One region of the Clostridium sp. BJN0013 genome, then DNA from elsewhere that is predicted to be linked to it. Evidence: riboswitches for the same ligand, from Rfam matches in the RefSeq annotation. Region 1 holds a riboswitch; each other region holds the start of a gene.

Region 1 (3,175 bases):
ATTTGGGGGAGAGCAGAGATTAAAACAGGTGATAGATGGAACCCTTAAGGTTTTAAAAGGAGATTTATTTGTAGTTTTAACAGGATGTACTTCTGATATAATAGGGGATGATGTAGGGCAAGTAGTAAGTGAATATAAAGATAAAGGCATTCCCATAGTTTATGCAGAGACAGCAGGTTTTAAAGGAAGCAATTTTAAAGGTCATGAATTAGTTATTGAAGCTATTATAAATCAGTTTGTAAGTGAAAAATCAATAAAAAAAGAAGTGGGATTGGTAAATGTATGGTCTGTGATTCCCTATCAGGATACATTTTGGTCTGGGAATTTAGGTGAGATAAAAAAGTTACTTGAAGGAATAGGATTAAAAGTGAATATACTTTTTGGTACAGAATCTGGTGGTGCTGATGAATGGAAAACAATTCCACAAGCACAATTTAATTTAGTTTTATCACCTTGGGTAGGTTTAAGTACTGCTGAATTATTGAAGAAAAAGTATGGTACTCCTTATTTGCATTATCCAATTTTGCCCATAGGTGCAAAAGAAACCAGTAAATTTTTAAGAACTGTGGGGGATTTTGCTAAGCTTAATAAAGAAAAGGTGGAAACTTTTATAAATGAAGAAGAAGAGAGATTTTATTATTATATTGATAGATCAATAGACTTTTTTATAGAATTCAGATATAGTGTGGCAGATAGATTTTTTAATATAACAGATTCTTTTTATGCCCTTGGGATTAGTAAGTTTTTAACCAATGAACTGGGGATTGTTCCAGGAGAACAATATATTACAGATGATACTCCTGAACAATATAGAAAAAGCATAGAGTATGAATTTGAACATCTCTCAAATAGCACTTCTGCTAAAGTAATATTTGAAATAGATGGAGGAAAAATACATCAAAGCTTGAGAAAATATGGACATGGCAATCATACTCCTCTGATTTTGGGAAGTTCATGGGATAGAGATATAGTGTCAGAATTAAATGGATTTGGAATAAATATATCACTACCGGTCAAACACAGGTTAGTGCTCAATAGAACTTATGTGGGATATAATGGCGGGCTAACTTTGACAGAAGATATATATAGTAATATACTGGAGACTTATAAATAATAGTATATAAAAATTTCTGTAGCACAAATATGATTTATTAAAAAATTATTTCAATTTTATTGACATTGTAAAGTTTAATATAATATAATGAAACTTAATAAAAGTAATAATTCAAAAATTTAATGAATATCCTTATCAAGAGAAACTTAGGGAATGGCCCGATGAAGTTTCAGCAACCACATTTAAATTTTATGTAAGGTGCTAAGTCCATCAGAACATAGTTCTGGAAGATGAGGTAAAGAAAATACCTTTAAGGTTGATTCTTTTGTATCTTAGGAATGATATAAAACCCTCTTCTTGTTTGGAAGAGGGTTTTTAATTTTTATATTAGTAAGATTTTATAAAAGGGGGTATAATATAAAAATGGAGAGAAGAATTGAAAGAAAAAATCAGATTTCAGAAGAATATATAAAAAAAATAGTTGAATCATTAAAGAATATAAGCTACGGATCAATAACTTTGGTAATTCAAGATGGAATAGTAATTCAAGTGGAAACTAATGAAAAAATAAGACTTAAATAGAGAGTTTATTATTGATTATCTTTTAAATAAAGAGTAAAATATAATCAGAGACAATGTTGAGTGTTTAAGTCGGATATCATCCTGCTTAATTATTGAAGTAACTTTGTAGCTGATTTTTTTTATATTTAAATATGAGTTAAATACTCGGATTTAAAGGAGAGATACGATGTCAAATAAATTATTAAAAATAAACAATTTAATAGCAAAAGTTGGCGATAAAGAAATATTAAAAGGAGTGAATTTGGAAGTTGGTAAAGGTGAAGTTCATGCCATAATGGGACCAAATGGTGCAGGAAAATCTACACTTGTAAATACTATTATGGGGCACCCTAAATATAATATGACAGCAGGAGATATAATATTTGAAGGAAAGTCTGTCAGTGACTTAAAAGTAAATGAAAGGGCCAGATGTGGAATCTTTATGTCTTTTCAATATCCACAGGAGATACCAGGTATAACTGTGGAAAATTTCTTAAGAAGCGCAAAAATTTCAGTTTCTAAAAAGAAAATAGGTATTTTGGCATTTAGAAAAATTTTAAAAGAAAAATTAGAACTTCTAAAAATAGATGAAAGCTATACTAAAAGGTACTTAAATGTGGGGTTTTCTGGTGGAGAAAAGAAAAAAAATGAAATACTTCAGATGGCGGTGCTTGAACCAAAACTTGCTATGCTAGATGAGACAGATTCAGGACTTGATATAGATGCAGTTAAAATAGTATCAGAAGGAGTAAGCAAGCTTAGAACAAAGGAGAATTCTATACTTATAATTACCCATCATAATAGTATTTTAGAGTATTTAAAACCGGATTATGTCCATATACTTGTAGATGGAAAAATAGTTGAGACTGGGGATGCATCTTTAGCTGAAGAAATAGAGAAAAGCGGATATGATAAATTTAAGGCTCTGGTATAATATACTGTTTAATAAGAGAGGTGTTCCTGTTGAAAAAAAATAAAACTTATATAAAAGATATAATAAGAAGTATTTATGATGTAAAAAATAAAGATGAATCTATTTATAAAACTGATAGAGGACTTACAAAAGAAATAATAGAGGAAATATCTTATGAAAAAAATGATCCGGCCTGGATGAAAGAGTTTAGGCTTAAGGCCTTAGAAATATATGATAATATGCCAATGCCTTCATGGGGACCTGATTTAACAGATCTAAATATGGATAATATAGTGACCTATGTAAGACCAGATACTGACATAAAACATAATTGGAGAGATGTTCCTAAAGATATAAAAAATACTTTTGATTTGTTGGGTATACCTAAAGCAGAGCAAAAATCACTAGCAGGAGTAGGTGCTCAATATGATTCTGAAGTTGTTTACCATAATGTAAGTGAAGATCTGAAAAAACAGGGTGTACTATATATGGATATGGAAACGGCCATAAGGGACTATGAAGAATTAGTGAGACCTCATTTTATGAAACTTGTACCTCCAACGGATCATAAATTTGCTGCACTTCATGGAGCAGTATGGTCTGGAGGATCCTTTGTATATGTTCCAGAGGGAGTTCAGGTTGATATT
Region 2 (3,175 bases), 1.0 Mb from region 1:
TACCTTTATACGAGGTTGCATCTGTTAAACTTAATTCAGAGATAGATAAAATAACCCACTATAAAGAAGATAGGACCATAACCGTTTATAGTGATGTTAAAAGTGGATATAATTCTGTTAATATAGAGAATGCATTGAAGCAAAAAATAGAAGGGATGAATTTGGATCCAGTAAAAGTTATATATGACGGTGAAAAGGCTCAGATAAGTAAGTACTTTACAAGTCTTGGCGTAGCAGGTGTACTCATTTTGGTAATAATATATGTACTTTTGTTTATTCAATTTAAATCATTTGTACAACCGCTTATAATAATGTGTTCTCTGCCACTGTCGCTGATAGGAGTTTCAATAGGGCTTCATGCTTTTGGAATGAACCTGTCGCTTACAGCTTTTATGGGAATAATAAGTTTAATTGGAGTTGTTATAAGAAATGCTATACTTCTTATTGAATATATAAACAATGGCAGAGAAGAGGGACTTTCTATAAATGATGCTTGTATATATGCTGTAAGCCAAAGATTTAGACCTATAATATTGAGTTCCACGGCGACCATTACAGCACTTATACCATTGGCTTTTTCTGGGAGTGCACTGTTTGGACCTATGTCAGTTGCCATGATGTGTGGACTTTTGACAGCTACATTCCTGACTTTTGTAGTAGTACCTGTGGTTTATTCCATGGTAAATACTAAATTGGAAAGAATGACAAAAAACAAAGAGATCATTACTAACTAGAAATACCATGTCATATATTAAAGAAAGGTTCAATGTAATTATATAGGGCTGTCTCAAAATAGAAAAATAATTTCTATTTTGAGACGGTCCAGTTCTTGCTTATTTCTTGTTAATATATTTTAAGCTATAGCGGAGATTTGTCTGCTAAATTTCTGAAAATCAGTATTAATTATTGACATATCAAATTATACAGTATTATAATGATTTTATGTAGATGTATTGGGTTTTGAAAATTTAATATCGTATACTCTTATCAAGAGAGGTAGAGGGACTGGCCCGATGATGCCCGGCAACCTGGATGTAATTACATTTAATGGTGCTAATTCCAGCAGGAATACCCTGAAAGATGAGAAACTAAAGAATATAACTTGCTGTAGTTTCTTTACAGGAAGTTTTTTGTTTTGGCTGACTAGAAGACTAGAGGTCAAGTTTCATTTAAACTAGAAAATACTTTTTATTTTGATGAATTTTCTATGTTTATTGAAGCTTGACCTTTTATTTATTACATACACTTATTGCTAAATCGGTAAAAAATATTAATAGAAAAGAGGTAAGATGATGACAATTATAAATAATCGTGAAAATGAGCTGTCATTTGAAAGTATTGTTGAAAAATATCCTCAAATTCCAAGGCTCATAATTTTAAAAATAGATGTTCAGCGCAGGGGAGTACATTATACTCAAAAGGTACTGGATAAAATAGATCCCAACATATATCAGCTAACAGGAGCTAATGTATTTTTTGCTTCATTGGGAGCAAGAGATCAAAAAACACGAGCAGTCCCAGAGTCATTAATTCTGAGAGACGGGACAACTATAATAACTGATCCAACTCCGTTAGCACAGAATCCTTATATTGTTGATTATCGTGATGGAAAATCTGTATTAGTTGATAATAATAAAATAATCGAAGAAGTTAACTTTTGGGAGAAACCAGACTATTATGGCGAATTAACAAGCAGTGGGGTATCAATGGATTCAATAGTGTTTGCCAGACCTCAAAGATTAAATATCACACCAACATCATATTGCCATTTTTGGAAAAATCAAAGGGGGTGCAAATATTGTGATCTAGTACCTCATTTTAAAGAAGATGGAGTTATAAAGCAAAGATTAACCCCACAAGATGCTTATGAAACGGTGAGAGAAGCACTGAAGCAAAAAGGAAGATTTACTAATATATGTATGACCATGGGTTCAGATACCAACGGTGCTACACCTTTTGATGCGGAGGTTGACTACTATATAGAAATTTTGAAAGCTATAGGGCAAAACTTCAAAGAAAAGAGATTTCCTAGTCAGGTGATAACTACTGCATTAAACGAAGAACAACTTGTACGTTTATATAATGAAACGGGTTTAACAAGTTACACTTCCGATATAGAGGTGTTAAATGAGGATTTGTTCAAATGGATTTGTCCAGGTAAAGAAGAATGGGTTGGATATAAGGAGTGGAAAAGACGTCTTGTAGCAGCAGTTGATATATTTGGAAAAGGTAATGTTAACTCAGGCATTGTCGGTGGTGTAGAATTGGCAAAACCAAATGGATTCAAGACGGAAGAAGAGGGGCTCAAACATACATTAGAAGAAGCGGAAGATTTGATAAGTAAAGGTGTATCGGTGGTTTATATTGTATGGGTTCCAAGGCCACTGTCATTCTTTAAAGATCAGAAAAATGCATCTTTAGAGTATTATGTTAAGTTAACTGAGGGGCTCAACACTCTTAGGATAAAATATGGGTCAACAATAGATTTTAATGATATAAAACATATTATTAACAATTCTAAAACATTAAAAGTACTTGCAACTGTCGGAATTGATGGAATACCCCATACAGCTGTGAAACAGACTCTTCATATAAATGAGGATGGAAATATTGAATATATAGAGCTTTTTGAATCATCCCAAAGTTATAGAAATTTAACAGCAAGTGTCTGGTATGATAAAAAAGTTTCAATTTTAATATATGGTGAAAATAAAGAAAGTTATGAGATAATTGGTAAAACTGAAAATATATATATTTCAGGTAAACATTATGAAAAAGCCTATACAGATATTTTAGAACAAAAAGGCTTTGATATTGCAGCTATAGTGATTATAATTCCAGAATACGTAAAAAATCAGGATCCAAAGGAAAAATTTCAAGAACAGGAAAGAACAAGACCATTTTTCAGGCATTTAGATAGATTAAAAAAATAAAGAGGAACTGAAAGTTTCCTGGAATGAAAAACTTTAACTTTTTCTGTATGATGAGAATCACCAGCCAATTGAAGCTGTGGATTCTTATTGAAGGGGCTTCAACTAATTTATGTAGTTCCTAGACAGTCAAAAGTTCTTTATTATATACATAAAATTTTAAATTGAAATAAATAAGACACCTTTTGTTAATTGAGTAAATTCCACAATTATAAATTTGAAACTGTAAATGAATTTGGAAAGGG
Region 3 (3,175 bases), 1.1 Mb from region 1:
ATCCCAAAAAATAAATATGTATTAAGTATTTTATATAATACAAAGAATCAGCTTCCTTTGATGGTAATGCTGTCATTGCCATGTGGGTTCTATTGAGGACGTATTATGTAAAATATACTAACATACTTAACTGAGTATCTATTAAAAACAATTAAAATAAAAGAACTCCGCATAATACAATACAGAGTTCTTTTATTATTAAAAATAACCTTTTATATCATTAACTTTATTTAACCTTTCCCAAGGTAAATCTATATCAGTTCTTCCAAAATGTCCATAAGCTGCAACTTGCCTATATATAGGTCTTCTTAAGTCTAGGTCTCTTATTATAGCTGCTGGCTTTAAATCAAATACTCTATTTACTATATCAATTATCCTCTCTTCTGATATCTTTTGTGTGCCAAAAGTATCTACACTTATTGATACAGGTTCTGCTACACCTATGGCATAAGCAATTTGTATTTCTAGCTTGTCAGCAACTCCAGCAGCGACTAAATTCTTAGCCACCCACCTAGCAGCATAAGCAGCAGATCTATCGACTTTAGTAGGATCTTTTCCTGAAAATGCCCCGCCGCCATGTCTTCCGTAACCGCCGTATGTATCAACTATTATCTTTCTTCCCGTAAGTCCAGAATCTCCCTGAGGACCTCCAACTACGAACCTCCCTGTTGGATTTATAAAATATTTAGTATTAGAATCTAAAAATTCTGGTGATACAATAGGTTTTATAACATTATCTATTATATCTTTTTCAATTTGCTCCCTGGTCACAAATTCATCATGCTGTGTAGATACTACTATTGTATCAACTCTAATTGGTTTATTATCCGCATATTCTATAGTAACCTGTGTTTTTCCATCCGGTCTTAAATAATTCAATATACTTTCTTTTCTGACTTGTGACAACCTCTTTGAAAGTTTATGGGCTAAGTTTATAGGCATAGGCATATATTCTGGAGTTTCGTTTGTTGCAAATCCAAACATCATACCTTGATCTCCAGCTCCTATAGCATCTACTTTTTCCATTTTACCTACTTTGGCTTCTAAGGATTTATCAACTCCCATAGCTATATCTAATGATTGTTCGTCAATTGAACTCAACACAGCGCAAGTATCACAATCAAATCCATATTTAGCTCTAGTGTACCCTATTTCCCTTATAGTTTTCCTAACTACTTTAGGAATATCAATGTAACAATTGGTAGATATTTCTCCCATAACTAAAACCATACCTGTAGTAGTTGCAGTTTCACATGCCACTCTCCCCTGGGGATCCCGTTCTAAAATAGCATCTAAAATAGCATCTGAAATTTGATCGCACATTTTATCAGGATGTCCTTCTGTAACTGATTCAGATGTAAAAAGTCTTCTCATTCTTAATACCTCCCTATATAAAATAAAAAACCACTTCAGTAAGAAGAGGTTAAATAAATTAACTACTCTCTTATCTTGCAGACTTTTAACTGCCGGAATTGGCACCTTGGTGACCACACACTGGTTGCCGGGCTTCACAGGGCCTTTTCCCTCCACCTCTCTTGATAAGAGCTTTTATATAATGAATTTTCTTGGTTATGAAAATAACAAATTAAGTAAAATAAAAAACACCTAAAAGTGCCTTTTATGGTGGAGGAAGATGGATTCGAACCATCGAAGTCACTGACAACAGATTTACAGTCTGCCCCCTTTAGCCACTCGGGAATTCCTCCGCATTTGGTGCTGGCAGTAGGCTTCGAACCCACGACCTACTGATTACAAGTCAGTTGCTCTACCTGCTGAGCTATGCCAGCTTATTTTATTATTAAATGATGTGGTGGGCACAACAGGGATCGAACCTGTGACCCCCTGCTTGTAAGGCAGATGCTCTCCCAGCTGAGCTATGCGCCCAATTTTTATGGTGGAGGAAGATGGATTCGAACCATCGAAGTCACTGACAACAGATTTACAGTCTGCCCCCTTTGGCCACTCGGGAATTCCTCCGAATCTGGTGCTGGCAGTAGGCTTCGAACCCACGACCTACTGATTACAAGTCAGTTGCTCTACCTGCTGAGCTATGCCAGCTCATTCCCAGACTATGTATCTTTATAGAATATAAACACACATACCTAACGTAGATTAGTATACATTCTCATTCATTTATTTTCAAACCTACTATACCCGTATAATATAATATTAAAGGTTTATTACTCCATATTTCTTTAGATCCCTTTAAAAATCATATGTATATGGTTGAAATTTAATATTTTACCCGTTCTCATCATATACATTATATATAATGTTCTCTATCAAGTAATTCTTAGGTTTAGGTAGAGTTTACTCATAAGGAACGCTTTCCTCCATCTGAACCCTAGAAGAACTTATCCAAGGGCATAGTGTACTCATCCCCTCACTTTGAAGAAGATGGGAGTGTTAGCTAATTGCTTGCCTTCGGATAAAAACATTTATAAGGTTATACATAAAGGAAGGTGAATATATGAATAGAGTAAAAGTCAATTATAAAAATCCTGTGTCCTACCATGAACTTGCCTACTTTCTAAAGAATTACATTAATAAAGATACTATTATTGTATGTATTGGTACAGATAGATATATAGGAGACTGTTTAGGTCCTTTAGTAGGTAGTCTACTAAAATGCAAACACTTTCCTTTACCTACTTACGGTACAATTTCAGATCCTATACATGCTTTAAATATAGAAGATAAATTAAAACAAATAAAGTTAATTCATCCCTATAGTACTATTATAGGGATAGATGCTTGTTTAGGGAATCCAGAAACCATAGGAGAAATTCAAGCAAGGGATTTCCCTGTTCATCCTGGTAAAGGCGTAGGAAAGTCTCTTCCAAATGTAGGAGATTATTCAATAATAGGCATAGTTGATTCAAATGAAAATGAAAATCTCTTTAGTAACTCTAGTAATATTCGTCTGAATTTAATTTTAAATATGGCTGAAGTAATACTTTATTCATTAATTCATTCATATTATTTATATTATAACAATATATTATCTTAAGCCTATACAACAAAAAAACTAACTTAAATAAGTTTAATTTACAGTACAATAAGTTAGAGTTTGCTCTTTTAATATCTTAAAAATATATTTATTCCATATAGTTAATCTATTAATGTTATATCATCACCAGTAAAGAAAACTTCCATTTTATCTAAATATTCAAGA
Region 4 (3,175 bases), 1.8 Mb from region 1:
GGTATAAAAATAAAGGAGTATCAAAATCAGTACATGGAGGGGCTAAATGGTATGATATGATTTTAGAATTTAGTGAAAAATAAGTACCGTTATCTTAGGTACTTATTTTTCTAATATATTTTACTTTTTTAATGAAATTTTCTTTATGTAGGGCACTCTTTTAAATATCTAAAAGTACATATAGAATTAATTACTTGTCATTATATTGCCAGTATTGTGACAAGTTTGAATTGTTCTACTAAATTTTTCTGATTTTGGCAATCTGATCTCAAGAACCCCACTTTGTAAAGTAGCTTCTACAGCTTCTGCTCTTACACTGGTGGAGAGAGGAACTGTTCTATTCAATACCAATTGATTATCTCCATTTAACAAGGTTCCTGAAATGGTTAATGAATCATTGCTAACATTGAGATTTAAATCATTTACTGGTGCATCTGATACATATGCTGATATCATAATGTCACTGGATGTTTCTGAGATATCTATTGTAGGCTGAACCATAATGCTTCTTATAACTGGATGATGGTAAATCATATTATTAAAATTTCCACTTCCCATTTGAATACCCTGGTATGATAAAGTACATGGTGTCGTAATCATTTGATGAGGACTGGCTCCGCAGTTTATCATTTGAGTTTCCATGGCATGCGGAGTATTATAAAAATTGTTTACTCCAGATTGCATGGGAAGTCCGTAGTTAAAAGCAGTACATGAATTTAAATGGCTTGATGACATTGGAACAAATTTTAGCTGTTGTGCATTAACTCCCTGTTGATTTAAAGTATTAGTGTTCATTTGTATCATAGTATACCTCCTAAATTTTCTTAATTTTTACAGTAATTATTATTGCATATTAAGAGAAAAATTATTCAGAAATAAAAATTTATACATGTAATATAAAACTTTATTCTTAAAGGATTAATTTACTATTGACAAAATGGCTAAAAAAGTATATCATTAACTACAAATTTAAATGAAAATTTCTTATCGAGAGTAGTGGAGGGACTGGCCCTATGATACTCGGCAACCTGAATATTTTTTATATATCAATGGTGCTAATTCCAGCAGGTTAAACCTGAAAGATGAGAGAAACGGTTAATATAGCTTTCTATAGTTTCTCTATAGGAAGTTTTTTTATTTGATTGGCTAGACAAACTGGAGGTCAAATTTTATCTATTATAGAGTTTTTTAAGTGTAATCTCTATGATATGTAGAATTTGGCCTCTTCTTCATTATATAGTACTTTATGAAAGTATATCTAAATTAGGAAAAGAGGAGATTTTCATGAGTGAAAAATTTAAAATAGGAACAAAAGCAGTACAAGGAGGATATTCGCCTAAGTCAGGTGATCCCAGGGTAGTTTCAATAGTTCAAAGTACATCATATAAATATGACAGTTTTGATGAAGTGGCAAATGTAGCAGCAGTGAGTGCAGATGTAACAGCATTAAATAAACAAGGAGGATATCTGTATACAAGAGTAGGAAATCCAACGGTGACAGCACTTGAAAAAAAATATGTAGAATTACAAGGTGGTGTTGAAGCAATTGCTACTGCATCGGGACAATCAGCAGTAGTTTATTCCATAATAAATATTGCAAATTCAGGAGATCACATTATTGCAAATTCAAATCTATATGGAGGTACATATAATCTTTTTAATACAATTATACCTAAGTTAGGGATTAATGTATCCTTTATGGATCCTGTGGCTTCTGAAGAAGAAATTTTAGCGGCAGCAACAGAAAAGACTAAACTGATATTTGGGGAAACCATAGGAAATCCAGGACTTAATGTATTAGATTTTGACAAATTTTCTTCTGTGGCAACAAAATTGGATATACCATTTATTGTTGATAATACTATAGCAACACCTTATCTTATAAATCCATTTGAATATGGAGCAAATATAGTGGTTCATTCTACTACTAAATACTCAGATGGGCATGCAGTATCCCTTGGAGGAATAATTATTGATGGAGGAAACTTTAATTGGGCAAATGGAAAATTTCCTGATTATACCACTCCAACTGGTCCCTATGATGTGGTATTTGTCAATGAATTTGGAAAACGTGCTTTTTCAGGAAAATTAAGAACCAATTTAGTTGAAGAATTTGGTGCGGCGCCAGCTCCATTTAATGCATTTTTAACAAATCTGGGATTGGAAACTTTACATTTAAGAATGGAAAGACATTCATACAATGCTTTAAATTTAGCTAAATACCTTTCAAATCATCCTAAAATTCAATGGGTCAGATATCCCTATCTGGAATGGGATCCAGAATATGAAAGAGCAAAAAAATATTTAAATGGAGGAGCAAGTGGAATTTTAACTTTTGGGGTAAAGGGGGGAATTGAAGCGGCAAAAACTTTAGGAGAAAATTTAAAATTAGCTTCCATAGTTGTTAATTTAGGTGATGTAAGAACCTATGTAATCCATCCTGCAAGTACAACCCATTTGGCATTATCGGAAGAACAACAAAGAGAGGCAGGAGTGACGCCTGAATTAATCAGGGTGTCTGTAGGAATTGAAGATATTGAAGATATAATAGCAGATTTTCAGCAGGCTTTAGATAGAGTCTGAAATAGGTAATTTTAAAAATACAGAGGTGTAATATATATGGGTATAAATAATATAGAAGTAACTCCAACTGTGAAATCAAATACTGTATATATATCTGAAACATTTTTTTATAAGGATGCTCAGGGGGTGGATATTTTTACTGAAAAGTGGTATCCAACTAAAGGTAAGGATATATATGGCGTTATACAAGTGGCCCATGGTATGGGAGAAACTACTGATTATTATAGAGAATTTAGCCAGGAGATGGTTAAAGCTGGTTTTATTGTATATATTAATGAGGGACGTGGACATGGTAGAACAGCAGGAGACATAAATGAACCATCCTATGCAGAAAATGCAGGATATATGGGAGAAGATGGAATAAACTGGATGGTTGAAGATATAAAATTATTGACGGATATTATAAAAAGGCAGAACCCGGCATTGCCAAATTTTCTCTTGGGCCACAGTTTAGGTTCAGTTTTAGCTCAAATATATGCCTATAAATACGGCAGTGAAGTAAATGGAATCATATATTCTGGGACTACAGGCCCAATTCACATAAAAAAAATAGCAGAATTAATTGAAACAGCAAGTAAAGAGGCAAAAAAGA

What was found. Region 1 has a riboswitch for S-adenosylmethionine ahead of AB3K27_RS17130 (DUF2292 domain-containing protein). Riboswitches for the same ligand answer to the same signal wherever they lie in the genome.
Region 2: it holds a riboswitch for S-adenosylmethionine, as region 1 does, so the genes downstream of both, AB3K27_RS11660 (radical SAM protein) here and AB3K27_RS17130 (DUF2292 domain-containing protein) in region 1, are expected to answer to the same signal.
Region 3: it holds a riboswitch for S-adenosylmethionine, as region 1 does, so the genes downstream of both, metK (methionine adenosyltransferase) here and AB3K27_RS17130 (DUF2292 domain-containing protein) in region 1, are expected to answer to the same signal.
Region 4: it holds a riboswitch for S-adenosylmethionine, as region 1 does, so the genes downstream of both, AB3K27_RS07695 (O-acetylhomoserine aminocarboxypropyltransferase/cysteine synthase family protein) here and AB3K27_RS17130 (DUF2292 domain-containing protein) in region 1, are expected to answer to the same signal.

The regions. Positions count from the first base shown of each region.
Region 1 covers NZ_CP162495.1:3,299,264-3,302,438, reverse strand. Annotated here, with positions in the region: gene AB3K27_RS17135 (nitrogenase component 1) at 1-1,114, shown strand, start outside; SAM riboswitch class I at 1,244-1,351, shown strand; gene AB3K27_RS17130 (DUF2292 domain-containing protein) at 1,478-1,636, shown strand; gene sufC (Fe-S cluster assembly ATPase SufC) at 1,803-2,549, shown strand; gene sufB (Fe-S cluster assembly protein SufB) at 2,579-3,175, shown strand, end outside.
Region 2 covers NZ_CP162495.1:2,279,206-2,282,380, reverse strand. Annotated here, with positions in the region: gene AB3K27_RS11665 (efflux RND transporter permease subunit) at 1-734, shown strand, start outside; SAM riboswitch class I at 982-1,087, shown strand; gene AB3K27_RS11660 (radical SAM protein) at 1,293-2,933, shown strand.
Region 3 covers NZ_CP162495.1:328,003-331,177, reverse strand. Annotated here, with positions in the region: gene AB3K27_RS01835 (ABC transporter substrate-binding protein) at 1-14, shown strand, start outside; gene metK (methionine adenosyltransferase) at 199-1,374, opposite strand; SAM riboswitch class I at 1,442-1,545, opposite strand; tRNA gene AB3K27_RS01825 (tRNA-Tyr) at 1,622-1,706, opposite strand; tRNA gene AB3K27_RS01820 (tRNA-Thr) at 1,712-1,787, opposite strand; tRNA gene AB3K27_RS01815 (tRNA-Val) at 1,809-1,884, opposite strand; tRNA gene AB3K27_RS01810 (tRNA-Tyr) at 1,893-1,977, opposite strand; tRNA gene AB3K27_RS01805 (tRNA-Thr) at 1,983-2,058, opposite strand; gene yyaC (spore protease YyaC) at 2,471-3,010, shown strand; gene AB3K27_RS01795 (rod shape-determining protein) at 3,112-3,175, opposite strand, start outside.
Region 4 covers NZ_CP162495.1:1,506,672-1,509,846, forward strand. Annotated here, with positions in the region: gene AB3K27_RS07685 (GNAT family N-acetyltransferase) at 1-83, shown strand, start outside; gene AB3K27_RS07690 (Hsp20/alpha crystallin family protein) at 187-804, opposite strand; SAM riboswitch class I at 982-1,089, shown strand; gene AB3K27_RS07695 (O-acetylhomoserine aminocarboxypropyltransferase/cysteine synthase family protein) at 1,285-2,583, shown strand; gene AB3K27_RS07700 (alpha/beta fold hydrolase) at 2,620-3,175, shown strand, end outside.